2 regions of the Paenibacillus sp. FSL k6-2145 genome follow, and region 1 is predicted to be linked to the other one. Evidence: a T-box and tRNA genes for the amino acid it is inferred to sense, from the RefSeq annotation. Region 1 holds a T-box; the other holds one or more tRNA genes.
What was found. The T-box of region 1 lies ahead of NZ043_RS02780 (valine--tRNA ligase). A T-box ahead of a tRNA ligase gene usually reads a tRNA of that ligase, here a tRNA-Val.
Positions count from the first base shown of each region.

Region 2: it has a tRNA-Val gene. The T-box ahead of NZ043_RS02780 (valine--tRNA ligase) is inferred to sense a tRNA for this amino acid. The anticodon was not compared.

Region 1 covers NZ_CP150267.1:612,265-624,518, reverse strand. The annotation lists gene NZ043_RS02785 (LysM peptidoglycan-binding domain-containing protein) at 1-1,447, shown strand, start outside; T-box leader at 1,603-1,884, shown strand; gene NZ043_RS02780 (valine--tRNA ligase) at 1,945-4,611, shown strand; gene NZ043_RS02775 (folylpolyglutamate synthase/dihydrofolate synthase family protein) at 4,690-6,066, shown strand; gene murC (UDP-N-acetylmuramate--L-alanine ligase) at 6,123-7,442, shown strand; gene NZ043_RS02765 (SPOR domain-containing protein) at 7,561-8,790, shown strand; gene NZ043_RS02760 (DUF4321 domain-containing protein) at 8,936-9,178, shown strand; gene NZ043_RS02755 (Maf family protein) at 9,274-9,885, shown strand; gene radC (DNA repair protein RadC) at 9,923-10,612, shown strand; gene NZ043_RS02745 (rod shape-determining protein) at 10,796-11,830, shown strand; gene mreC (rod shape-determining protein MreC) at 12,016-12,254, shown strand, end outside.
Region 2 covers NZ_CP150267.1:6,949,959-6,962,212, forward strand. The annotation lists gene NZ043_RS30765 (aminotransferase class I/II-fold pyridoxal phosphate-dependent enzyme) at 1-854, shown strand, start outside; gene NZ043_RS30770 (DUF1292 domain-containing protein) at 1,072-1,389, opposite strand; gene NZ043_RS30775 (copper amine oxidase N-terminal domain-containing protein) at 1,487-2,041, opposite strand; gene NZ043_RS30780 (hypothetical protein) at 2,241-2,441, opposite strand; gene NZ043_RS30785 (hypothetical protein) at 2,516-2,695, opposite strand; gene NZ043_RS30790 (YdhK family protein) at 2,807-3,373, opposite strand; gene NZ043_RS30795 (organic hydroperoxide resistance protein) at 3,554-3,973, opposite strand; gene NZ043_RS30800 (chromate transporter) at 4,292-5,440, shown strand; gene NZ043_RS30805 (hypothetical protein) at 5,658-6,344, opposite strand; gene NZ043_RS30810 (hypothetical protein) at 6,347-7,345, opposite strand; gene NZ043_RS30815 (hypothetical protein) at 7,332-7,604, opposite strand; gene NZ043_RS30820 (M1 family metallopeptidase) at 7,777-9,987, opposite strand; tRNA gene NZ043_RS30825 (tRNA-Val) at 10,231-10,302, opposite strand; gene NZ043_RS30830 (hypothetical protein) at 10,502-10,759, shown strand; gene NZ043_RS30835 (GNAT family N-acetyltransferase) at 10,998-11,441, shown strand; gene NZ043_RS30840 (DUF3892 domain-containing protein) at 11,554-11,790, shown strand; gene NZ043_RS30845 (hypothetical protein) at 11,865-12,146, opposite strand; gene NZ043_RS30850 (hypothetical protein) at 12,130-12,254, opposite strand, start outside.

The sequences.
Region 1 (12,254 bases):
GTTAAGAGGGCATCTTTTACTTACAGGTGCGTACAGAGGAGAAAATGAGGCTTCAGAGGAGCTCAAACATTTTATTCCCGTGGAGATCACAGTGCCGCTGAACCGGGTCAGATCGATTGAGGATATTTCCATCGAGATCGAAAATTTTGACGTGGATCTGTTATCCAATCGCAGTCTGAACATTACAGGCGTATTGTCGCTGCGAGGCATCGAGGGGTTTCCTGTTGAAGAGCCACAAGTGTGGTCAGCAGATGAGTTTACAGTTGTTCATTCACCTGATGCTCAGCAATCCAACCGTTCCGATGAAGCAGCACAGACAGGCAGCGACCCCAACACATTTGCACAAGAGTACCTGCTCCAGCGGAGTGAGGAAGAGAGACTTGCGAATGCAGCAGAACTTGCATATGGTGCCCCGGAATTCGCTGACCTGTCTACAAGGGAAGAGACATTAAGGAATAGCGAAGAATGGCAGCAAGAATATGCGGATTCGTCATCGGCCGAGCCAATTCAATCTGAGGAGCAAAGTGCGGAGTACGCTAACGAAAACAGACAACCTGATGTAAACGAAGATCCCGCCTCCCTGACAGAGAATGGGGATGAATTGGCATCTCATGAGCAATACAGCGAACCTTCTCCGATCTCGTCATTTATGGCTGAGACCGCAGATCGGTTAGCTTCTTACCCTGAGTCGGAACCATTGCTGCCTCTGGAAGATGAGTCTTCGGGTTGGTCCGAGCCTTCCGTGGATGCATTGCCTGCGAACTCGAGAAGTGCAGATCAAGCAGTCACAGAGCCTACTGCTCAATCATCTAATGAGTTGGCAGCACCGGATGTACCGGACGCACCAGAGGTATGGCACTTCGAATCAGCGAGATCTGTACCTCAGCAGGAGAATCAGGCAGTTGCCGATGTCCCGAGCGAATCACAGGCGGAGAACTGGCAAGGTGTATTTGCTTCGTCTGAACCACCAGGCAACGCTGAGGAAGACCGACCGTCTTTTGAAGCGACTGGGGCAGACGAGTTCGTACAGAACGAAGCATTTGTTCCTGAACCTGTGGCTGAGACGGAAGACAAGCCGGAGCTGAAGGTTGCTTTTGGCAGCAAAAAAGAATCCGCACCACGGCAAGAAGAGGGCGTAGGTATCTCTTCCTTGTTATCCTCGGGCAGAGCGGCACGCGATGCTGAAGTGGAGCGAGGCGATGAGGTTCCTGCGGGTGTGGTACAGGAAGAAACATATCCAGCTGATGATGTGGAATGGAAGAACCTGTTCCTGGGAACGATTGTCGACCAGACCCCATTCCGCAAGGTGAAACTGTGCATCGTTCAGCGAGAAGACACACTGGATGCCATTGCAGATCGATATCAATTGAGCACGAGGGAACTTCAGTTGTATAACCGATTATCTGAGCAGGTTGTGGAAGAAGGTCAGATATTGTACATCCCTTAATCCGTACTTAAAGCCTTCGTTATGACCCGTGATCCCCTTGAGGATTGCGGGTTTTTGCATGATTCGTCCTGAACCTGCATTCCAGCGCTCTTTATCCGCTGTTGTCAGGTTGACTATCGCGCACGAGCAAGGTATGATGTGTGTAGGTTTTTTGAAGAACAACGTGGAACGGGAGTAGTAGACAGTATGACCTTTCAGAGAGTGGAATTGCAGCGCTGTGAGATTCCGCAGGAACCAACTGATCGAAGTCGCCCGGGAGTTGCCTGTTTGAATACAAGAGATGAATGAGATTTATCGTCATTTATTTCTGAGGTAGGATGGGCCGGTAGCAGCCGTTATCTGCTTGAAGTGTCACGTCATGTACAGAGGGTGAAGTCTATCTTGCTGTAGGCGTGAAACAAAGGTGGTACCGCGAAAGCTAACCTTTCGTCCTTTGATGGATGAAAGGTTTTTTTGTTTTTTTTGGCGAAGATGATGAAGTAACGGAGGAATGACACATGTCTGAGGAAAAAAAATCAGCTGCAACAGAAATGCCGACCACTTACGATCCTAAGGCGGCAGAGGACAAATGGTACTCCACCTGGATGGAGCGCGGATATTTCAAAGCCGGTCAACGTAAGGATGCCGAGCCGTATACGATTGTAATTCCACCCCCGAATGTAACCGGGATGCTGCACATTGGACATGCGCTTGATTTTACACTGCAGGATATTCTGATCCGTACCAAACGGATGCAAGGTTACGACGCACTATGGCTTCCAGGTTCCGACCATGCAGGTATTGCTACCCAAACCAAAGTGGAGCAGAAGCTGCGTGAAGAAGGTCTGACTCGTTATGATCTGGGACGGGAGAAGTTTCTGGAGAAAGTATGGGACTGGAAAGATCAATATGCCACTACCATTCGTCAACAATGGGGCAAAATGGGATTGTCGCTTGATTACTCACGTGAACGTTTTACGCTGGATGAAGGTCTGTCCCAAGCGGTTCGTAAAGTATTTGTTCAACTGTATGAAAAAGGCCTTATTTACCGAGGCAAACGCATCATTAACTGGGATCCGGTGAACCGGACAGCTCTGTCCGACATTGAGGTTGAATATAAAGAGGTTCAGGGTCACTTGTACCATCTGCGTTACCCGCTCAAAGACGGGAGTGGCTACGTTACAGTGGCAACAACGCGTCCTGAAACGATGCTGGGTGATACAGCGGTTGCTGTTCATCCGAAGGATGAGCGTTATGCAGATATGATTGGTAAAGTACTTGTACTGCCTATCATTGGACGCGAAATTCCAATTATCGCTGATGATTATGTGGATAAAGAGTTCGGGAGTGGTGCAGTTAAAATCACGCCTGCACATGATCCAAATGACTTTGAAGTAGGTCTTCGTCATGATCTGCCTCAAATTACGGTAATGGATGAGAGCGGCACAATGAATGCTGAGGCTGGCAAGTATCAGGGACTGGATCGCAGTGACTGCCGCAAGCAGATTGTTGCTGACTTGAAAGAGCAGGGCGTATTGATCAATATCGAGGATCACACGCATCAGGTTGGACACAGTGAGCGTACCGGAGCTGTTGTTGAGCCGTATCTGTCTACACAGTGGTTCGTTGAGATGAAGCCACTTGCAGAGAGAGCGATTAAGAAACAACAGAGTGGTGAAGGAGTTAATTTTGTTCCAGATCGTTTTGAGAAAACCTATCTGAACTGGATCGAAAACGTTCGTGACTGGTGTATTTCCCGTCAACTGTGGTGGGGACATCGTATTCCTGCTTGGTATGATGAAGAAACGGGTGAAATCATTGTATCTGCTGAAGATCCAACAACGCTGCCAGAGTATGCTGGACGCAAGCTCAGACAGGACGAAGACGTACTCGATACTTGGTTTAGCTCCGGCTTATGGCCATTCTCCACACTAGGCTGGCCGGAAGATACGGAAGACCTGAAACGTTATTATCCGACAAGTGTACTTGTGACAGGGTATGACATCATATATTTCTGGGTTGCACGTATGATTTTCACTGCATTGGAATTCACCGATGAGATTCCGTTCAAGGATGTGCTGATGCATGGTCTTGTTCGTGATGCAGATGGACGCAAAATGTCCAAATCACTGGGCAACGGTGTAGATCCGCTGGATGTGATTGAGAAATACGGCGCAGATGCAATGCGTTACATGATCTCAACCAGCAGCACGCCAGGTCAGGATCTCCGTTTCCGTTGGGAACGGGTGGAACAGGCTCGGAATTTCGCCAACAAGATCTGGAATGCTTCGCGCTTTGCATTGATGAATCTGGAAGGATTCACTTATGAGGAACGTGACATTAGCGGAGAGCTTGGTACAGCGGATTATTGGATTTTGCACCGTCTGAACGAAACTTCCCGCGATATTACGCGTCTAATCGAAGCGTATGAATTTGGGGAAACGGGTCGTGTGTTGTATAACTTTATCTGGGATGACCTGTGTGACTGGTACATTGAGTTTGCTAAGCTGTCCTTCTATGGGGAAGATCCGGTTGCCAAGAAGAAAACACAATCCGTGCTTGCTTATGTTCTGGATCAGACGATGCGCCTGATTCATCCGTTTATGCCATACATCTCCGAAGAGATCTGGCAGCATCTGCCACATGAAGGTGAGACCATTACGTTGGCAGCATGGCCGGTATATGATCCTGCTCTTGAGAACCCAGAGGCTGTTGCCGAGATGAACCTGCTCATGGATACCATTCGTGCAGTTCGAAACATTCGTGCAGAAGTGAACGTGCCGATGAGCAAAAAGATCGAGTTGATGGTCAAAGCAAATAGTGCTGAGACGTCCAGCATCATTGAGCGTAACAGTCACTACATCAAACGTTTCTGTAATACGTCCGAGTTCGATAGTGGGCTGGATTTAAACTCACCGGATAAGGCAATGACTGCGATCATTACGGGGGCAGAACTATACTTGCCGCTCGCAGGTCTCATTGATATCGAGCAGGAAGTGGCTCGTTTGGAGAAAGAGTTGGAGAACCTTGAGGGCGAAGTTCTCCGTGTAGAGAAAAAACTGGCGAACGAAGGCTTTGTTGCCAAAGCTCCTGCCAAAGTTATTGAGGAAGAGCGCGCCAAGCAAGCAGATTATTCCGATAAACGGGATAAAGTGATTGCACGAATCAAGGAACTTAAAGGTTAATATATTTGGGTCGGATGGAGAGCGATTATGCCATCCGGCCGCTTTTTTCACTCAAACTCGGGACCGAAGGTGAATCAGATGACGGAATTAGACGGGACAGATGCAGCAGCTCCTTTACTTACGTATAACGAGGCCGTGGACTGGATCAATGGCCTTATTCCTTTTGGCATCCGACCTGGATTGGAACGAATCGAGAGTCTGATGTCCATGTTAGGCAATCCACACCAACGTCTCAAATTTATTCATGTCGCGGGAACGAACGGCAAAGGTTCGACTTGCGCTTTTTTGACGTCAGTGCTTCTTCAGGCTGGATATGATGTGGGTACCTTTACGTCGCCTTATATCACCAAGTTTACAAACCGTTTTCAATACAACGGTGAGGATATTCCTGAAGAAATCCTGCTTAAGCTCTCGAATCGATTACAACCACTGGTCATGGAAATGGCCTCCACTCCGCTTGGATCACCCACGATGTTTGAGGTGTCCACGGCTCTCGCGCTTCTGTACTATGCAGAGGAGTGTTACCCTGACGTTGTGGTATGGGAGACGGGGCTAGGGGGAAGGATGGACGTAACGAATATTGTCGCACCTGTTGTGTCCGTCATCACCAACATTGGTATGGATCATACGGATGTGCTTGGAGATACGATTGAGCAGATTGCTGGAGAAAAGGCAGGTATTATCAAGCCGGGAGTACCCGTTGTGACTTGCGCGACTCAACCCGAAGCTGTGAAGGTGATTCAGGAGAAAGCACAGCAGCTTCAATCAAGCGTGTATTTGGCTGGAGATCAATTCTCTTATCATAGACTGGACAGCAATGAGAACGGACAATCTTTTCATTTTACAGGCCCGTTTCGTGATCTGGACGTTCGCATACGCATGCAGGGCTCACATCAATGTGACAATGCAGCGGCCGCACTTATGGTTCTTGAATTGCTTAGACAATACATGGCATTTATGTTGGATGACAACGATATTGCACTTGGACTGGAGAATGCTTTCTGGGCAGGAAGATTCGAAAAAGTCGTCGATGAACCTCGAATTGTGCTTGATGGAGCACATAATCCAGAAGGGGCAGAGTCACTGGCCAAGAGCATTATGGATGTCTATCCGCACAACAAGTTAATTTTGATGATGGGTATGTTGGCAAATAAGCATCACGAAGCGTATTTGCAGCATATACTGCCACTAGTGGATACGCTGATCCTGACCGAGCCAGATTTCCGACGCAAAATGGATGCAGCCGAATTGCTGCAGATTGTCGAACGGGTACGTCCCGCCATTGCGAAGCAGGAACTGGAAATCATCGTCGAGCCCGAATGGGCAAAGGCACTTGATCTATTGAAGTCACGGACGGAAGCGGAAGATCTGGGGGTGGTCTCCGGCACACTGTACCTGATTGCGGATGTGCGGGCAGCCCTTTTGCATCAAACCGATTCTGAAAAAGGTTGGTGAAAGTTTTGTTAAATACATCGGAACACGTTCATTTTATAGGGATTGGCGGATATGGCATGAGTGCCATCGCAAGAGTTATGTTGGAAATGGGATACACCGTTACCGGATCGGATGTCGCTTCACAGGAGTTGACCGAGAAGTTGGCAGCCAAGGGAGCGAAAATATATATCGGACATACGGCAGAGCACGTCACTGGAGCAGATCTTGTTGTCTACTCTACGGCAGCGCCTGCTGATAATGTGGAACGGGTAGCAGCTGCAGAGCTGAACATTCCGATTCTGCATCGTTCCCAGATGCTTGCACGTTTGTTGAACGAACGTAAAGGTGTGGCTGTGGCTGGAGCTCACGGTAAAACAACCACCTCATCCATGATTGCACTTGTTATGGATAAATGTGATACGGACCCGACATATATCATTGGCGGAGAAATCATGAATGTCGGCACCAACGCCAAGGCAGGCCAGGGCGACTGGGTAGTCGCTGAGGCGGACGAGAGCGATGGTTCATTTTTGCAGTACCATCCATGGCTCGGTATTGTAACGAATATTGAGGCAGATCATCTGGAGAATTATAACAGTGATTTTGAAGAGCTCAAAAAGGCTTATGTGCAGTTCCTGAGCCAGATTCGTCCGGAAGGAACAGCGATTGTGTGTTCTGACGACGAGAATGTTCAAGCGATTTTGCCAGAACTCAAGTCACGGATTACAACTTATGGTATTGATCGTGCTGCGGATTATACGGCAACGGATATTGTATTGGGCGATCGCCGTATCTCCTTTACGATGAATCATCAGGGTGCTGCTATGGGCACGGTGGAATTATCAGTGCCGGGTAAGCATAACGTTTATAATGCGATGGCTACTGTGATTACCTGTCTGGAAGCAGGCATTCCATTTGAGAAGATTGTGGCAGCTATCATTCAGTTCCACGGAGCCAAACGCAGATTCCAGGTATTGGGCGAGGCGCGCGATATGCTGATCATTGATGATTATGCTCATCACCCGACTGAGATTGAAGCTACCATTAGTGCCGCCAAAGCAACGGGCAAACGTATTATTGCGGTATTCCAGCCACAGCGTTATACGCGTACGTTCTTCCTGCTGGATGCGTTCAGTCGTGCTTTCGCGGAAGCGGATGAGGTGCTTATTACGGATATCTATTCTCCTGCAGGCGAAAAACAGATCGAAGGGGTAACCTCAGCCAGACTGGTTGAACTGATCGTTCAAAACAGTAATGCTTCTGCACGTTACCTCCCTACAAAAGAAGAAGTTGTAGCTGATCTGCAGCATCGTTTGCAGCCAGGAGATCTTGTGATTACGATGGGTGCAGGTGATATTTGGAAAGTCGGCGATACACTTGCCAAAGGTTTGAAATAAATCAAATGAGAAATCGCCTGTCTTCGATACGAAGCAGGCGTTTTTTTTGCGTTATATGGAATGTTTTCTCCAGTCTCTGCATATAGCTGATATAAATGGGACAAAGGAGAGGGTACGGGTGAGCAATGCTAGAATGACGTTTCGCTTCGGGGATCATGAGTCGGACAAGCCTGAAAACAAGAGGATATCCGCGTCCAGTCCATTGGTGACGTTAAGTGAAGAATTACCGCATAATCAACCGCTAACGCCTAAGCAGATGGATACAACCCCATCATGGACGCCTGAGGATATCCCCGGAGACTGGGGAGAGACGGTGCTGACAAGCTCTACTGTACCTGAACCTGACGAGCGGGTGAGCCATGATTCGAACTTGAACTTGGATGAGGCCCATTATTTTGGGAACCGTACCGGTTACGGTTATGTTAATCACACCGATAATCCGGAGGAAGAGCGTCGTGATCTGTCCAATACACATGATGATCAAGGCCACGACTGGCTTGCAGATTCGGAGAACTATTCCTATAAACGCAATCGCCCTCCAAGGGGATGGAAAATGATTGGTTCTGTCACTGGGGCACTTGTTACCGGAGCGCTTTTCGGCATGGTTATTCTTTCATTTTTCAATAAAGAAGGAGCCGTCAAGCCAGGCGATCTTCTGCCCGTCAATCAGGCAGTTTCCACTGTGACGGGTCAGGAGGGGGCTGCAGGTACAGAACAGCAGGTTCAGACAGCGGCGACTGGCAGCACGTATTATGCACTTCAATACGGCGTATTCAGTTCTCCTGAACGAGCTGAGCAAGCCAAGCTTGAGCTGGCTCAGGCAGGTATAGCCGCGGGTTCTGATCCTGAAGATGGCAATCGAGTATATGCAGGCATTTCAGCTGATCGTGAAGAGGCCAAGCTACTTAGCTCCAGGCTAAAAGCCCAGGGAGTTGAACTGTACGTCAAGGAGATCGTGAACCCTGAGATCAATCCGGCTATATTCGGTGGCAAGCAAGAGGATGTGCAGCTTTTCTTCACAAACAGTTCTGCACTGGTTGAACAATTATCTACCTTGTCCATTCAGCAGCTGGGTCAGTCTGCTCCGGCAGCAGTCTCTACAGAAACAATGACCGCGATTCAAAATAAGCACGAGTCATGGCTGACGGGATTGAATAGTCTTACACCTGGTCTGACCGCAGATGTACAACCTATTATTGGCGGAATGGAGAAATCAATGAACAGTGCAATTACGGCTATCGCGGAGTACAACAAAAACCCGGATGATGTGCACATGTGGTCCGTGCAGTCCGATCTGATGGAATATGTACTGCAGCAGAAAAAATGGCTCGAAGCGATAAAGCAGTAACATGCTCTTTCCCATAACAACGCTTGGAAATACCCATCCGGCAAGGAACTGGAAATAGTTCCCCTTGCCGGATTTGTGTTTGTATTGACGTACAAAACCCCGTATAATAATGTGGGTGTCAAAAAATGGCGAGGGAAGATTACCGATGAAAAAAAACTTCGGCATGTTATTGCTGTTTCTGCTGCTCGGCTGGATGGCCGGAGCGTGGATCGCCAAGGCACTGCAGCCTGTTAAGGCAGTAGCCTTTCTTACGAAAGCCACGACCATACGTTGGTCGCCGCAGGCTGATCTGGATATTATCAGTTATGATATTTCACTTCAATTTCAAATGAGCCTTCTGAGTCTGATCGGTATGATTGCCGCTGTGTGGCTGTATCGCAGACTGTAGGAGAATGACGAGTTATGACGAAAAAAAATTAAACCAGTGACATCTATTATCGTGATCCGGACAGGATGTTGCCGTGGCATAAGGAGCCGTTCATTTTGGATAACACTCAACAGCGCCCTATTATTCTGGCCTCCACATCGCCTCGGCGCAAAGAACTGATCGCATCACTCCACCTAGCGTTTGATGTAATACCAAGTCATGCCAATGAAGATACACCACCAGAGTGGACACCTGAACAGACGGTACAGGAGCTTGCTTTGCGCAAGGCGCTTGCCGTGTATCGCGGGCTTGAAGGCCGCGAGCAGGAAGCCATTATTGTAGGTAGTGACACCGTTGTTGTTCTGGATGGTGAGATTTTAGGCAAACCCGTAGACGAAGCGGATGCTGAACGTATGTTATCCCGGCTGCAGGGCCGTGTACATCGGGTGTTTACGGGCGTCGCTTGTATTGATGCGGGCAATGGACAGTCGTTAGTTCATTACCGCCAGACCGATGTAACGATGAAAGAACTGTCGGATGCGACCATTCGTGCTTATGTGCAGACAGGTGAGCCTTCAGACAAAGCAGGATCATATGCCATTCAGGGCATTGGTGCTTCACTGATCGACCGCATTGAAGGATGTTATTTTAATGTGGTTGGCTTGCCGCTATCCTTGCTAAGTGATATGTTGGACGGGTTCGGCGTACATGTGTTGCCACGAACATGAATGAAGCAAAATGTTGTGAAATGAAAAGAGGGAACATATGGAGTCGCCTCAATACATGATGCGCGACATCCCCCAGGAAGAACGCCCGAGAGAACGCATGATGGAATACGGGGCGGGCGCCTTAAGCCATGCTGAATTGTTGGCAATTTTACTTCGAACAGGCACAAGACAGGAATCGGCGGTGCATATGGCACAGCGGATTCTGACCGAGGCGGGTGGAATTCGCTCGTTAATGGATCTGAGTCTGGAAGAATTGACTGCGATGAAAGGGATCGGCAATGCCAAGGCTGTGCAATTGAAAGCTGGCATTGAGCTGGGGCATCGGATTGCCAAGAGCAGACTCACACAGTCGACTTCAATTCGTACACCGCGTGATGCAGCTGATATCCTGATCGAACAATTGCGTTATTTGCAAAAAGAACATTTTGTGTGTCTCTTTCTGAATAGCAAAAATCATATTATTGCCCAGGAAACACTCTCCATGGGCAGCCTTAACGCTTCGATTGTACATCCGCGTGAAGTGTTCCGGGCTGCCATCAAATGCAGCAGCGCATCGATTGTGTGCGCACACAACCATCCGAGTGGTGATCCTACGCCCAGTCCGGAGGATATCCAAATAACCAAGAGACTGATTGAAGCAGGCGCTATTGTTGGCATTGACGTGCTTGATCATATTATTATCGGAGATGGAACGTACGTAAGTTTGAAGGAGAAGGGCTTAGTATAATATAATGGTTGGCGTTGATGTTTTCCTATGAATGTTAACGGCGTTGTCCGTAAAAGATAGGTTCACTTTACTAATGCAAAAAAACAAATGCGAATATTAGCTCCACGTGTTGCGTGGGAATGAAATTATCACGCTCTGGATCAGAATAGAGCGGCTATATGAGGCAGAAAAGGAGATTATGTTATGTTTGGTGGTTTTACGAAAGATTTGGGTATTGACTTGGGGACAGCAAATACGTTGGTTTATGTACGAGGAAAAGGAATTGTGGTGCGCGAACCTTCGGTTGTCGCTATACGGACAGATACAAAAAGCATTGAGGCAGTAGGTGAAGCCGCCAAAAAAATGATTGGTCGTACACCAGGTAACATCCGTGCCATTCGTCCAATGAAAGATGGCGTTATTGCCGATTTTGATACAACGGCAACGATGATCAAATATTTCATCCGTGAGGCGCAGAAACAACGCTCCATGTTCCAACGTCATCCAAACGTGATGGTATGTGTACCATCCGGGATCACGGCAGTAGAACAACGTGCGGTTGAAGATGCAACCAAACAGGCTGGAGCACGTGAAGCCTATACAATTGAAGAGCCTTTTGCAGCTGCAATTGGTGCAGATCTTCCTGTATGGGAACCAACAGGTAGTATGGTTGTAGATATTGGTGGCGGTACAACGGAAGTGGCTGTTATCTCTCTTGGTGGTATTGTGACGAGCCGTTCGGTTCGTGTAGCAGGTGACGAGATGGACGAATCCGTTATCCAGTACATTAAACGTCAATACAATCTGATGATCGGTGAGCGTACATCGGAGCAATTGAAGATGGACATCGGATCAGCAATGCCATTGGAGCAAGTAGAAACGATGGAAATTCGTGGACGTGACCTCGTTACAGGTCTGCCGAAGACAATTACGATTACTTCGGACGAGATCAGTGAAGCGCTGGCTGATACCGTGAATGCAATTGTTGAAGCGGTAAAAGTAACACTGGAAAAATGCCCGCCTGAACTTGCAGCCGATATCATGGATCGGGGTATCGTTCTTACAGGTGGTGGGGCATTGCTTCGCAACCTGGACAAGCTTCTGGCTGGTGAGACAGGAATGCCTGTCATTGTGGCTGAGAACCCGCTGGATTGTGTAGCAATCGGAACAGGTAAAGCGCTAGAGAATATTCATTTGTTCAAAAGCAGAAGCAGTTCGGCAGTTCGTTCCAAACGTTAATTGGTATTTGCCTAACTTGGCATAGCGACCAAGTGGCAAGGTATCTTTATAGAGGACCCGGTTAACCCCGGGGATGAGCTATTACCCGCTTAACAGGGGAGGATCGGCTGATATTCTCGCAGGGACTACAGGTCTGACAGTCTCCCCGCCGGGCATGGCTCGGAAGAGAATATGGATGTTAGAGGGTGTTCGAACTGTTTAAACTGCTAGGCAACAAAAGACTTTTTGTTTTGCTGGTGGGCCTTGTTACATTTATCGCGTTAATGGGCTTTACGCTCAGTCCGCGAACCACTCTATCCTGGCCGGAGAAATTCCTGAAGGATTCAGTTGGATTTGTACAATACGTATTTTACAAGCCCGCTTCCTATGTAGCGGGCTTTTTCAAAGATGTAGCGAACATGCGTACGGTATATGAAGAGAATGA
Region 2 (12,254 bases), 780 kb from region 1:
TGCCATTGTCTGCGATGGCAGCAGGTGCCGATATGGCTGCAACCAGTGTTCACAAGCTTGGTGGCTCCATGACACAGAGTTCCGTACTCAACCTGAACACGAAGAATGGATTCGTGAATCCACAGCGTGTACAGACGATCCTGAGTCTGCTCACCTCAACATCAACTTCATACATTTTGCTTGCTTCACTCGACACATCCAGACGTAACCTGGCACTCCACGGTCGTGAGATTGCACAGAAGGCGATTGATCTGGCCGATTTTGCCAGACGTTCGATTAACGATATGGATGGACTGTATTGTTTCGGTAAAGAGCTGCTGGGTACAGAAGCGACCTTCAATTACGACCCAACCAAAGTAACCATCCATGTTCGCCATCTGGGCATTACAGGGTACGAGACAGAGAACTGGCTGCGTGAGCATTACAACATTGAGGTCGAACTTAGTGATATGTACAATATTCTGTGTCTCATCACGCCAGGAGATACGGACGACAGCGTGGATATCTTGCTGAACGCTCTGCAGGATCTCTCCCGTACCTATTATCAAGTGAACCCAGCCCATGAACTGGTAGTCAAAGTGCCGGATATTCCACAGTTGATGTTGACTCCACGTGATGCATTCTACGGTGATACCGAAGTGATTCCGTTTAAGGAATCCGCAGGACGTATTATCTCGGAATTCATCTATGTCTATCCGCCAGGAATTCCGATCCTGTTACCGGGTGAGGTTATTACCCAAGAGAACATCGACTACATCATCGATCATGTCGAAGTTGGATTGCCTGTCAAAGGACCCGAAGATCGCAGCGTAACCAACGTTAAAGTGATCGTGGAAGCCGATGCCATTTTCTAAAACACCCCCTCGCGCTGAGCAGGGATAAACTTGAAGGACCAAGCCTTGCGCTTGGTCTTTTTAATTTTGTCAGACAATTTTATTGGACAAGTGAGTTTGCATTTTCCCGTCTATTTCGTCCTTCAAACCGATCATACATATGCTCGTCCACTTCTTAAAAGCAAACAAAAGGCCCCCTGAATTCAAGGAGCCTTCGTGTTATGTTCCAAAAGAATGACTATTCTTGTGATGCAACGAGTTCGTTGTAAGCCGCTTCAACGCGGTTCCACTCTTCTTCGTCTTCAATATTGTAGAGCACCATTTCCTCGTCTTCTTCTTCCATACGCAGGATGATGCCGTCAGCTTCAGGATTGTTACGTTCCAGCAGGAGCGCATAAACATGCTTCTCCACGTCAAACGTCTCAACCAAAACCATCTCCACGTCTTGGCCGTTCTCGTCAGTTAATGTGAGAAGGACTTCTTCATGCTCGTGGTCGTGGTCGTGGTCTTGCCCGCATCCGCAGCCATCGCCGTGTTCATGTGTGTGATCGCTCATTGAAATACCTCGCTTTATAAATAGAAATTGTGTAACCTTGCATATCGTAACATGTTCAATGACCCAGGTCAATTTAACTCACAGGGTTATTTTCGCTTCAATCGTTCAGCGCTGTAATGATTTTCTCCGCTACCAGGACGTAGCTGCTGTTTGCATTTTCTTTAATATGAAAGCCGACTTGATACTTGCCGGCACGACTGAAATCGTACGTAAAATCGTATGTGCGGAACCAGAAGTTATCCTTCTGTGTCGTAAGCTCCTGTGACTGGATATCCTTCACCTGACCGCTTGGATTGGTAATCGTTACTTTCACCGCAGCTACATCTGCTGTCAGACTGTCCACTTGGGAAAATACATTGAATTTCAGCTTCCCTACGTTAACGTTGCCAAATACAGTGTCTCCCTTGAAGAGAAAAATATGTACATTCGGTTTGATCACCGTTACTCTCTTGTTACTGCTATCCCACTTGACGACGCCTCCGGCTTCCCTTACGGGTACATAGGTCGTTCCATCAATGAGATAACCTCCATCAGCTGCTTCCTTGCCGTTAATGAGAACACGAATCTTCTCGTTCACCGAATCAGCAAACAATAAAGACCCGCCGAGCAAGGAGAATACCGTGACACAAAGCAATACTCGTTTCCATTTCATCCCGTCAATATTCCCTCCCCTGCTGCTAGCTGTTGTACATTTATACTGTAGATTCATCCACAAAGTTGCGCTGTTTTTCATCATTTTTCATTTTTTATCCAGAATTTTTTCCACCCCTTGGAATGCACAAATAGAGGCACTCCTCATTAAAGGATGCCTCTGTTCTATTATTGTTATAATTACGGAATTATACGAAGAGTTATGATGAAGTATGGCGGGTCAGGATACAGGGAACGCCCTTGCCTATAGCCCCATCAATTCGCATCCGCGCAGCGTAATCCATGCCTCGTGTACATGGTGTTTTACATCTCTCACATACATCGGAAGTGACCAACTTCATGGACACCCGAATTTTGTCACTCTTTAATGCGGGAGCTTTCTTTCCCTTTGCTTTTGCCATCCCGGATTCCCCATTTCCCCAAATGCTTACTGATGTAATGCATCATATGGGGATTCGCCCGGTTGTGTGTCTATTTAGAAAACGTATTTAAATAATAAAAATATGACAAGGAGGATACCTCCAAGAATGAGCCAGTTGCTGATTTCATACCAAATGCTCTTGCCTCCGGACAGGTATTTCTGTTCATTCTCCTGATGACGCTGACGGTGTGTATCGGTCTCAGAGCCATGGGGTGGTTTGCTAAAATCCATCATAAGTACATTCCCCCTTTCAGCAGTTTTGTGTAATCTTAATACCATTATAACCCATAATTGAGTATGAATTTGATTTTTCTGTATCAAAAGGGCTGTTTGATGCAAATGGTTCTATTGGATAGCAGATAGTTCTTCTTCTGTGACCCATTTGTGGTTTTTTATCGAATCTCCCCCTGTTGTCGGGGTGTAATCAACCATATATACCGTTGTCTGTTCAGCAGTCTCAATTGTGGCCTTGGCACCCTTCATTCCTTTCATGTGATCAGCGCTCAACAGCACCTCAGAACCTACCGCATACGATTGTTCCGTATGATCGTGTATTTCCTCATGAATAACCCATTTATGATTCTGTACGGGATCTCCACCTGTGGTTGGGGTATACGTCACTGCATATACCGTAGTCTCATATGCTCCAACGATCTTTGCTTTTGCACCCTTCATGCCCGACATGTGATCGGCACTCATCAACGCCTGGCTTCCTATTGGAAAGGTGGGATTGCTTTTCTCCCGCAGTCCTTCCGGTAGCTCTCCCGATTCAGAATGGTGCATCTCACCTGCGGTGGTTGTACGACTGTCATCGTTACTTTCAATAGTCTGCCGAGTCTCCTTGCCACATCCACTCAAAACCAAACTGCTTGCGATCATTATAGTCGATATGGTCAGTAAGTACTTTTTCATGTTTTGCACTCCTTTAATTCTATTTATACTACTCATTATACCCCCTATAGGTATATCACAACCATTATTATTGTTTTTTTCTGGGCAAGGTGTATCTTACTCGGAGCAAAATAAACCAAAAAAGCCTCACGATTTCTCGGAGGCTTCTTATCAAGAACAAATCATTTCAGTGATTATACCTTACGCCAGTTCCACGTTAACATTCACGTTCCCTTTAATTCCTTTGGAATATGGGCAGTAGTCATGGGCAAGTTTCACAAATTTCTGTGCTGTCTCCTCATCCAGACCAAGAATTTTAACTTCCAAATCGACTTGAAGCTTCACGCCGTTATCCTCAGGATCCGTCACCAACATGACGGTTGCAGCTACAGTACTTCTTTCAATTTCAACTTTGTGTTTCTTCAACTGAAACTCCAGTGCGGAGTTAAAACAAGCACTATACCCTGCTGCAAACAATTGCTCCGGATTGGTAGCTGTTGTCACTTGTCCTCCCAGTTCAGGCGGTGCCGCAACATCCAACATAAACACGTTATCCGGGGATTGTACAATTCCTTGACGTCCACCTGTATTGATGACTGTTGTTTCATATAATGTTTTCATTTGTGAAAACTCCTTTAGTTGATTAGATTTATTTTGGCTAAATTTCTATTCTCTTGTATCGCTAACAATTACATTGTACACAATTAAATTGTGTATGTAAATAGTTATTATTAAAAAATAATACAGTTTAATGCTGCGTTTAAATGATTAGCGATGATGAGGATTATCATTGTAGTCATCAGTAGAGGAAATGTCTCCTTTCTTAACTGTCATCCATCAGATTGCTTAAGTCGAACCTAAGGAGGAATAACACGTTTGGAGAATAATTCATTTCTATCCCCGGACAAGCCCAAACATAAATTCAGGACACTCTATGAGATGTTGGCTGTATCAACCAAACTGGGCCTTACTTCATTTGGAGGACCCATCGCTCATCTTGGTTATTTCCATGAAGAATATGTTCGCCGTAGAAAATGGATGGATGAACGAAGCTATGCAGATTTAGTTGCGCTATGTCAATTTTTGCCCGGACCTGCCAGCAGTCAAGTCGGGATTGGAATTGGCATCATCCGAGGCGGATTGCTGGGGGGACTGATGGCTTGGCTTGGTTTTACACTTCCATCTGTCATTGCGTTAGTATTGTTCGCTTTTCTTCTGCAAGGATTTGATATCAGCAGTACTGGCTGGATTCACGGTCTGAAAATTGTTGCTGTAGCTATTGTCGCTCAGGCGATATGGGGCATGGGGCAAAAACTAACTCCTGACCGCTACAGGGCAACCATCGCTATCTTTACTGCAGCGGCGACTCTTGTGTGGCAGACTGCGTTCACTCCAATCCTTTTTATTGTTATTGCAGGCGTAATAGGGATGGTTCATTTTAGTAAAATGACTGAGTTTAAAACAGTAGACTTGTCTGTCCCTGTGAATCGTAACTTGGCAATCGTCTGTTTGGCTACGTTCTTTGGAATCCTGATTCTTCTCCCGTTACTCACACCCTTTGATCGTTCGGGGTGGCTGTTATTCTTTGATAGCTTCTACCGTTCAGGATCACTCGTATTTGGCGGAGGGCATGTTGTACTTCCGTTACTGGAACGTGAATTCGTCCCGGCAGGTATGATCAACAAGTCCGATTTTTTGGCGGGATATGGAGCAGCACAAGCTGTACCCGGACCATTGTTCACCTTTGCCAGTTATTTAGGAGCGATGATGCGTGGCATTCCAGGAGCTTTGGTTGCAACGATCGCTATCTTTTTGCCAGCTTTCCTTCTGATCGTAGGCGCATTGCCCTTCTGGAATTCTTTATGCAAAAGCTCGAAAACTCAAGATGCATTACTCGGAATTAATGCAGCCGTTGTAGGTATTTTGTTGGCGTCGTTGTACGATCCGCTTTGGACAACTGCGATCCTGACTCCTGTTGATTTTGCCCTGGTATGCATGTTGTTTCTAATGCTCGTTTTTTGGAAAGTACCACCGTGGATCGTTGTCGCTGCTGGTGCAGCAGGCGGTACAATGATGAACCTTCTCTAAATAAAAAAGGTACCCAAACACTGCACTTCTTTTTCAAAGCGTCAGGTGTTTAGGTACCCTATTACTGCCAGTAAGTTATTGACCGATCCATGCAGATCATCTATTTATTTTCTTCAGCATCCCAATTCAAGTTTCTCCAATCCCAGCTTGGCGTAGTATGTTGTTACTCCCTTCCAATCAGGCTCCTTGTTCGTCTTCAGACTGCTCCCCAGTTTGATTAGTTACTCCAGATATCCACTTTCATCTGTGCACATTTGAAATACTTGGCCTCAGCCTTGCTTGTGGTGAGTTTCAACAGACATTGCAATTCTCCATGTTGGAACAACCCACCACTCAGGTCAGCAGCAACACCTCCATACTGATCATCCGCACCAAGCCACACGGAAGGTCTTTCGAACCCCGCCGAGAACTGTAACCCGGTGCAGAGCAGCACCGTCAGGTTCTTACGATTCTGCGCCTCATCTCCCGCCAAACCTTGGGTGGTGAAGAAAACCATGTTTTGCTTAAAATCCGTGTACGTTCCATCTGCTTTATAGGCTCGGACCATACCATACTTCTGATTAACGTTATGAAAAAAGGTGATGCCGGCCTTGCTATCCTTGGATTTAATGCCAACCTGAACTGATATTCCAATATTCCCGTTGAATTGTAGCGCTTCCAAAGTAATTGCAATTGCTGTTACTTTCGAGCTGTCAATCAGATGTTTCATTTTCAACTCTGCCGTCGCTCCTGCCGTGGTCGGTGTTGTAACTGTTATGGTCCCTCTGTCGGGCAAAGGCTCAAACGTAGGGGTGCCCACAACCTCCACCCAATCCGGTAACGTTCCGTATAGAAAATCGGCCACAAGCTGTTTGTGGACCTTTCCAAAGGGCACAATCTGACCCGCTGCATCACGTATAATCATCTCTACACCCCCACCGAATAGGCTACACCGATATTATGATCGGTATTGTAATACACGTACACTACACCGTCCATAACGGACACCATCAAGGATTGCATGTTGGTCGTTTCCCAATTCAATGCCGGAAAATATATATCTGAAGGTTTGTCCAACAGTTGACGGAAGTCTGCGCTGATCTTGGCAATGGCAGGCCGAGCTACAGTCGTAACCCCACCTGAAGCATAAGCCGATAACATGCCCAGCCACCACATGCTCCCTTTGTACATAAATACACCTGCATTGGGTCTCGAAATGTTTTCTTCCGCTGATAAAGTCGCATCATTACCACCCATTAATGGTCTTGGATCAGCTAACCAGCTACGTCCGTCATGAGAATGCCAGATACATTTACGGCCAAAGTCACCGCCGCCCATTACCGAGAAACCGATCCATTTGCCACCATTTCTAAAACACGAGAAGTAACCGGTATGACCATCACCTGGGAAACCGGGAGGTTTGTCCAAAATCAAACCCACTCTTGTCCAGTTAATCATGTCTACAGAGGTTGCAAGTGCCGTCGATTGATTGATTCCAAGTCCGTTTTGTTGATAATACATAAAGAACAATTGTTCTTCATCGTTCCAGATCACAAATGGCGTTTCCGTCGAATTCCCCACCACAGTATCGAGATATACCTGTCCGTGTTTGGTCCATGGTCCTGTCGGGCTGTTGGAATACGCAAGTCCAATTCCACCGATACGATTATGGTTGGTAGAATACGTAGCATAATAATCTGCTTTCGCATCAGGGATAAGCCCCTTCACTTTGATTGCCCGAAACCAGTAGATCGATTGCAAACCCGCCATCGCAGCGGTATATATAGGATTGTCCATTTTTTTATCAAATTGAGGCGTGTACATGTGTCTGGATTCTGCATCACAATAGTCATAAGGTGCAATGGCCCTATTCGCCTTCATCGCTGCTTCGAGTGCTGCCTGAGCAATATTCTCAGTCATAGACATGGGAACTCAACTCCTTCGTGAACGGGGTATTACCCGTTACCGGTCGCGAATATAAAACATCCGAAGCGTCCTTTAATAGGATTGAATAATCAACAACATTACCCTCATTCGCAGCTGACTCCTGAGAAATACGAATGATAGGGCGAATTCTAGCACTATATGAATACGCTTTCATTTTAGTGATTCCTTTAATTCCTTTACCGTTGCAATCAGCCATTGTCCCTTTCATTGGTACGCCCGGATAATGTTGATCCTTCATATTAATCCCTCCTATTGTATTCTCCCGATAAGTATATTCATGAAGTTACCTTTCTGTTAAAGCATTATGCCCATCTTGCAGCCTATTATTCTAAGTCTGGTTTTTCATAACAAGACTAAACAGGCTAACCAATAAGAATTGGCTAACCTGTTGAAGGAAAAATTTGTACTATTTACTCCGCAAAAAGTGAAGATATGGGATTCGCAACTTTTTTATCGGATTTCTCCTTGCCTTGGTTATCCAATACATAGTACTGGTAAAAGTCGTTAGTGAATCCGATAGTTTGTTGTATTTTCATCATAAATGGTTCAAATCTTGCCTCACTTAGATGATCTTCATTCCAGAAATAGTGAAGCATCAACCGATTCTGATTATAAGGATGTTTGGTAATGTACGCGCCGGCAGCCAGCGGTTGCTTCATAGTCTGCTTCCAGTCAAAACCAATCTGATTCGCCCGGTCCATGATGCTGGATTTCAAAGCCTGCACCACTCCGTTTGACTTCGCATTGCCAATCACAATCAGGTTGCTGGTAGCCATGTCCTTTTTCAATTTTTGCTTCAGTTCACGGCGATCCCTAACCACGTCATACTTCACACCACTCATATCCAAAAACGAGGTCAGCTGACTCACGATTGCTTCCTGCTGCTTGTCTGCTATCTTGCTTACCCGATCACTGAGCACAATGGTTAAACGCTCACCCTGAAGAACTTTATCCATCATGCGGTTCATAACTTCAAAAGGTAAATCCGGAATCAGTTTCATGACTGTCTGATACTGTAATTGAAAAACGTCATGCAAATAGGCGGTTCGCTCTTCCAACGACAGCTGGTATTCAGGCTTCAACACAAAATTAGGTTTATATAGTGCTGTCTCCATTTCCATACGCTGTTCTTTTCCGAGCACATCTTCAATGGTATGAAGAAGTCCATCAATCGTTGCATTCTGGTACACGTATCGATTGAAATATTCTTTCATAAATTGATCAAACTTCTCTTCACCGACGGAGCGGTAAAACTGGTATATCGCTTGTCGTCCTTTTTGATAGAAGACCAGACTAGCCAAGTCCTCTACCTCATCATTCGTTGACGCAATCGCCACCTCTACGGATGAATCATCAAACTGTAAGGATCTAAAGCCATTAAGCTTGTCTCCGTGTTTCTCGGCAAAATAGACCATCGAAAAATCTGCAAATCCTTCATCCAGGAAAGACTCTTTCTCTGAATTATTCCCAATTAATGCATGAAACCACTGATGCGCAATCTCATGCACAAATGTCGTATCTTTCTCTGGAACAGCACCGCTTTGAATCTGTCCCATCTGAATGAGCCTCGCATACTCCACGGCTACACCTTGTACATACGTCTCAACAATCCGAAACTCTGGATAAGGATACTTGCCATATTTCTCACTATAGAAATCGATGACCTTGAATGCCTGATTAATGTACCGGTCAACGATCTTTTTCTTGGATGGATCATCGTTGTAATAATAGTATTCCACCGTCAGACCGTTACGGGTAACCCTCTCCACCTGAAGGTTTGGACTAGCAAAGAATGCAAACTCCCTTGTATTCTCAGCCACAGCAGAAACAACTTTACGACCATGTTCTGTACTGTCTTGAGTGGTGATTATACCCGGCATGGCTACCTGATACTCATCAGGAACATTTAATTGAACTTCAAAGTCCGATGAGGTGTAATAATCGCTCTCAAATGTTCGACTATACGGTGCCTTGTTCCATTGATGCTTAACCTCGTCGTATACAGACATCACCGGGAACCAGTGTGCACCATTGATCATGTCCTTATAGTAGGAAACTCGCTGTGTGCCATAGGGTATATTCAACTGAAACTCCAGTTGGAATGATACCGATTCACCTGGTTGAACGGGCTCTTTCAACTGTACGGTCAACGCTTGGTTTTCCTTATGGAAATCCAGCGATTGGCTATCTGCTGTTACAGCCTGAATATCGATGCCACCCAGAAAGTCCTCCGCTGTCTTCTCTTGATGATCTTTACTAATCTTTTCATTATGCTGTTGGTACATGCTCGCCTGTGTAGACTTCGACAGGTTCGCATCAGCATACGTATGGAGGACTACTTGCTTCAGAGTATCCTTGCTTGTGTTACGGTACGTAATCTTTTCGTTACCCCGGAGAGTCATGTCCTTCTCATTCAGCCGAGCCTGGATCTGGTATTGAATTGGGGCATGCTCCAGGGAGTCTTTCTGTGTGTTATGCATCTTCGTAGAAACAAGTGATGGGACTGCTTCCGCGGCAATAACCCCCATGTTGGCAAGTGGGCTTGTTGCTAGTATTAAGGCGAGTGTACCCGCGATCCCTACTCTGGCTAACTTTGATGTAAATAGACTTGAATAATTCATAAGTTCTCTCCTCTAAAAAGTGTCTGTTGATCTCAGAACCAAGTATAGAAGACGAACCTTACGCTGAATTTATGTTTTATTTAAGTTTTGTTTAAAAAAAGAGGAAAGAACCTGTACCATTAAGTATATTTATTATCAACAAAAACCACCTACATATGTTATTGGAGGTAGCAATATTATTATAAAAAAAACAACCCCTCTTGAGATATAATTCTCAAAAGGAGTTGCCTTTCATTTTACATATAGGACGAGTGGGGATCGAACCCACGACCCTTACCCTGTCAAGATAATGCTCTCCCGCTGAGCTATCGCCCTGTAATAATTAAGATGTTAACGGTCATACCACTATCTTTAGCTGAGCTAACAGATCATGATACATAATTATTTCCCAATCAAGTAACAGTATCATATCAAGTAACCGTGTTCATTGTCAATGATTTATTTGGTTATAATTCACCCGAAATGGTGCACAATAAAGGAAAGATTACCATTTCTACAACGAGGTGAATTCCCTATGAGAAATTTAACAAAACGGTCAAAATCCAATAAACATACATTTACCAAAAGCTTCTTTCTCTTTGCTGGGCTTATGATTCTCAGTACAACCGTTACTGGTTGCGGCTTGGAGCGGGATGAACATACGGTTCAATTCCAACAGTTAAAACAACCCAATGAAAATGTTGAATCTCTGCCCGTCTGGCTGGACGTATACTCCAAGTCTGTAATTCAAGATGTATATTCTCCACGAGGAAGCAGTGAAGTATTACCGTGAAGATTAACAGGTGAATTACTCATCTTCATCCCACTTGCGTGAGTATGCTTTCTTCGTAACGTAATACAACAGAGTAATCATTCCCGTCGACATTAACAATGTAATGATCATGATGCCTGTCATGCCCATCACTACCCCCTCCTCTCCCAATATGTTCCAGACTTCACTATACAGGAAAAACATTTTTTTGTATAATTCAGTCTGATATGTCGCGCAAGAGCAGAAAGAAGGAATGGAATTGGCAGCTGAGATTAGTTATGTAACGACGCAAGAACAACTGGAACAAGCCCTGGGTATTCGCAATCACGTTTTTGTGATCGAGCAGCAGGTGCCTGCCGAGATTGAGATTGATCACTACGATGTCATCAGTCCGGATGTGCATCACGTTTTGTTAAGTACGGAAGGGCAAGCTGTAGCTACAGGACGTCTGATCTATTACAGCAAGGATACGGCCAAAATGCAGCGGATCGCGGTGCTTGAGTCTCATCGTTCATTCGGTTATGGACGCGTGCTTCTGCTTGCGATGGAGGAACTGGCACGTGAACTCGGTTTATCCTATTCCCTACTGGATGCTCAATGTCAGGCGCAGAAATTCTATGAGAAACTGGGCTATGAAGTAATTTCGGAAGAACCTTTTTATGATGCAGATATTCTGCATGTTCGTATGAAAAAGAGTCTGTAAATCTTCGGCATTGGCAAGTCTGATCAGCATATGATGCATACTTCCCAAGAATTCGGATAGGCTAATCAGGTAAACAGATTCCTATCTCGTCATATAAGGAGAGTGTGACATCATGGATCAATCGACACGCGAGAGTTTCACAGCCGTACAGAAAAATGGCGACGGTGACCTGACAGCCTTTCAGACTTCAGCAGGACGTGTACTGGATTACCAACAAGCACTTGCAGAAGTAAAGGCTGGCGCTATTGCCGGCGTGAATGTATTTAAAGGCAAAGATGGCGAAATGTATATTCGCGGCGATGCCGACGGTGACCCAACCAACAACCTGGACCAACTTCCCCACTTCTAAAATAGATGCACAGATCGTACGTGTTACACAGAAGCGCCAATCCGGTTATCCGGGTTGGCGTTTTCTTATTAGAATTAGTAGTCCGTAAAATATTTTACGGAGTCCCCGGAAGGCTGGCTTTTGCGAATCGGCTGTTGCACCTGTTCCCATGCCTGCAAAATCTGTATCCCTTCGAGAGTAGACCGATTCTCCCACGCGATGTGTCCGGTGCGTTCAAGCTCCAGCAATGACTCATGAATGTAAGCTCTGCTCCGTCCCGTCTTATTCTCTAGTTCATCCATACGCGGCAACCTGCGCCGTTGTCCTGCATAGTTCACCATAATACGCAAAATCTTGCGTTCAAAGTCGTTCAGCATACTTTACCTCCCCATTCAGATCCGTAACAGGACGCCATGCCAGAATACCTTGCTCCAGAAATGTTCGGGGTGAGCCTTCTTTTCCCGCCGATGCTCTAATCATCCCTC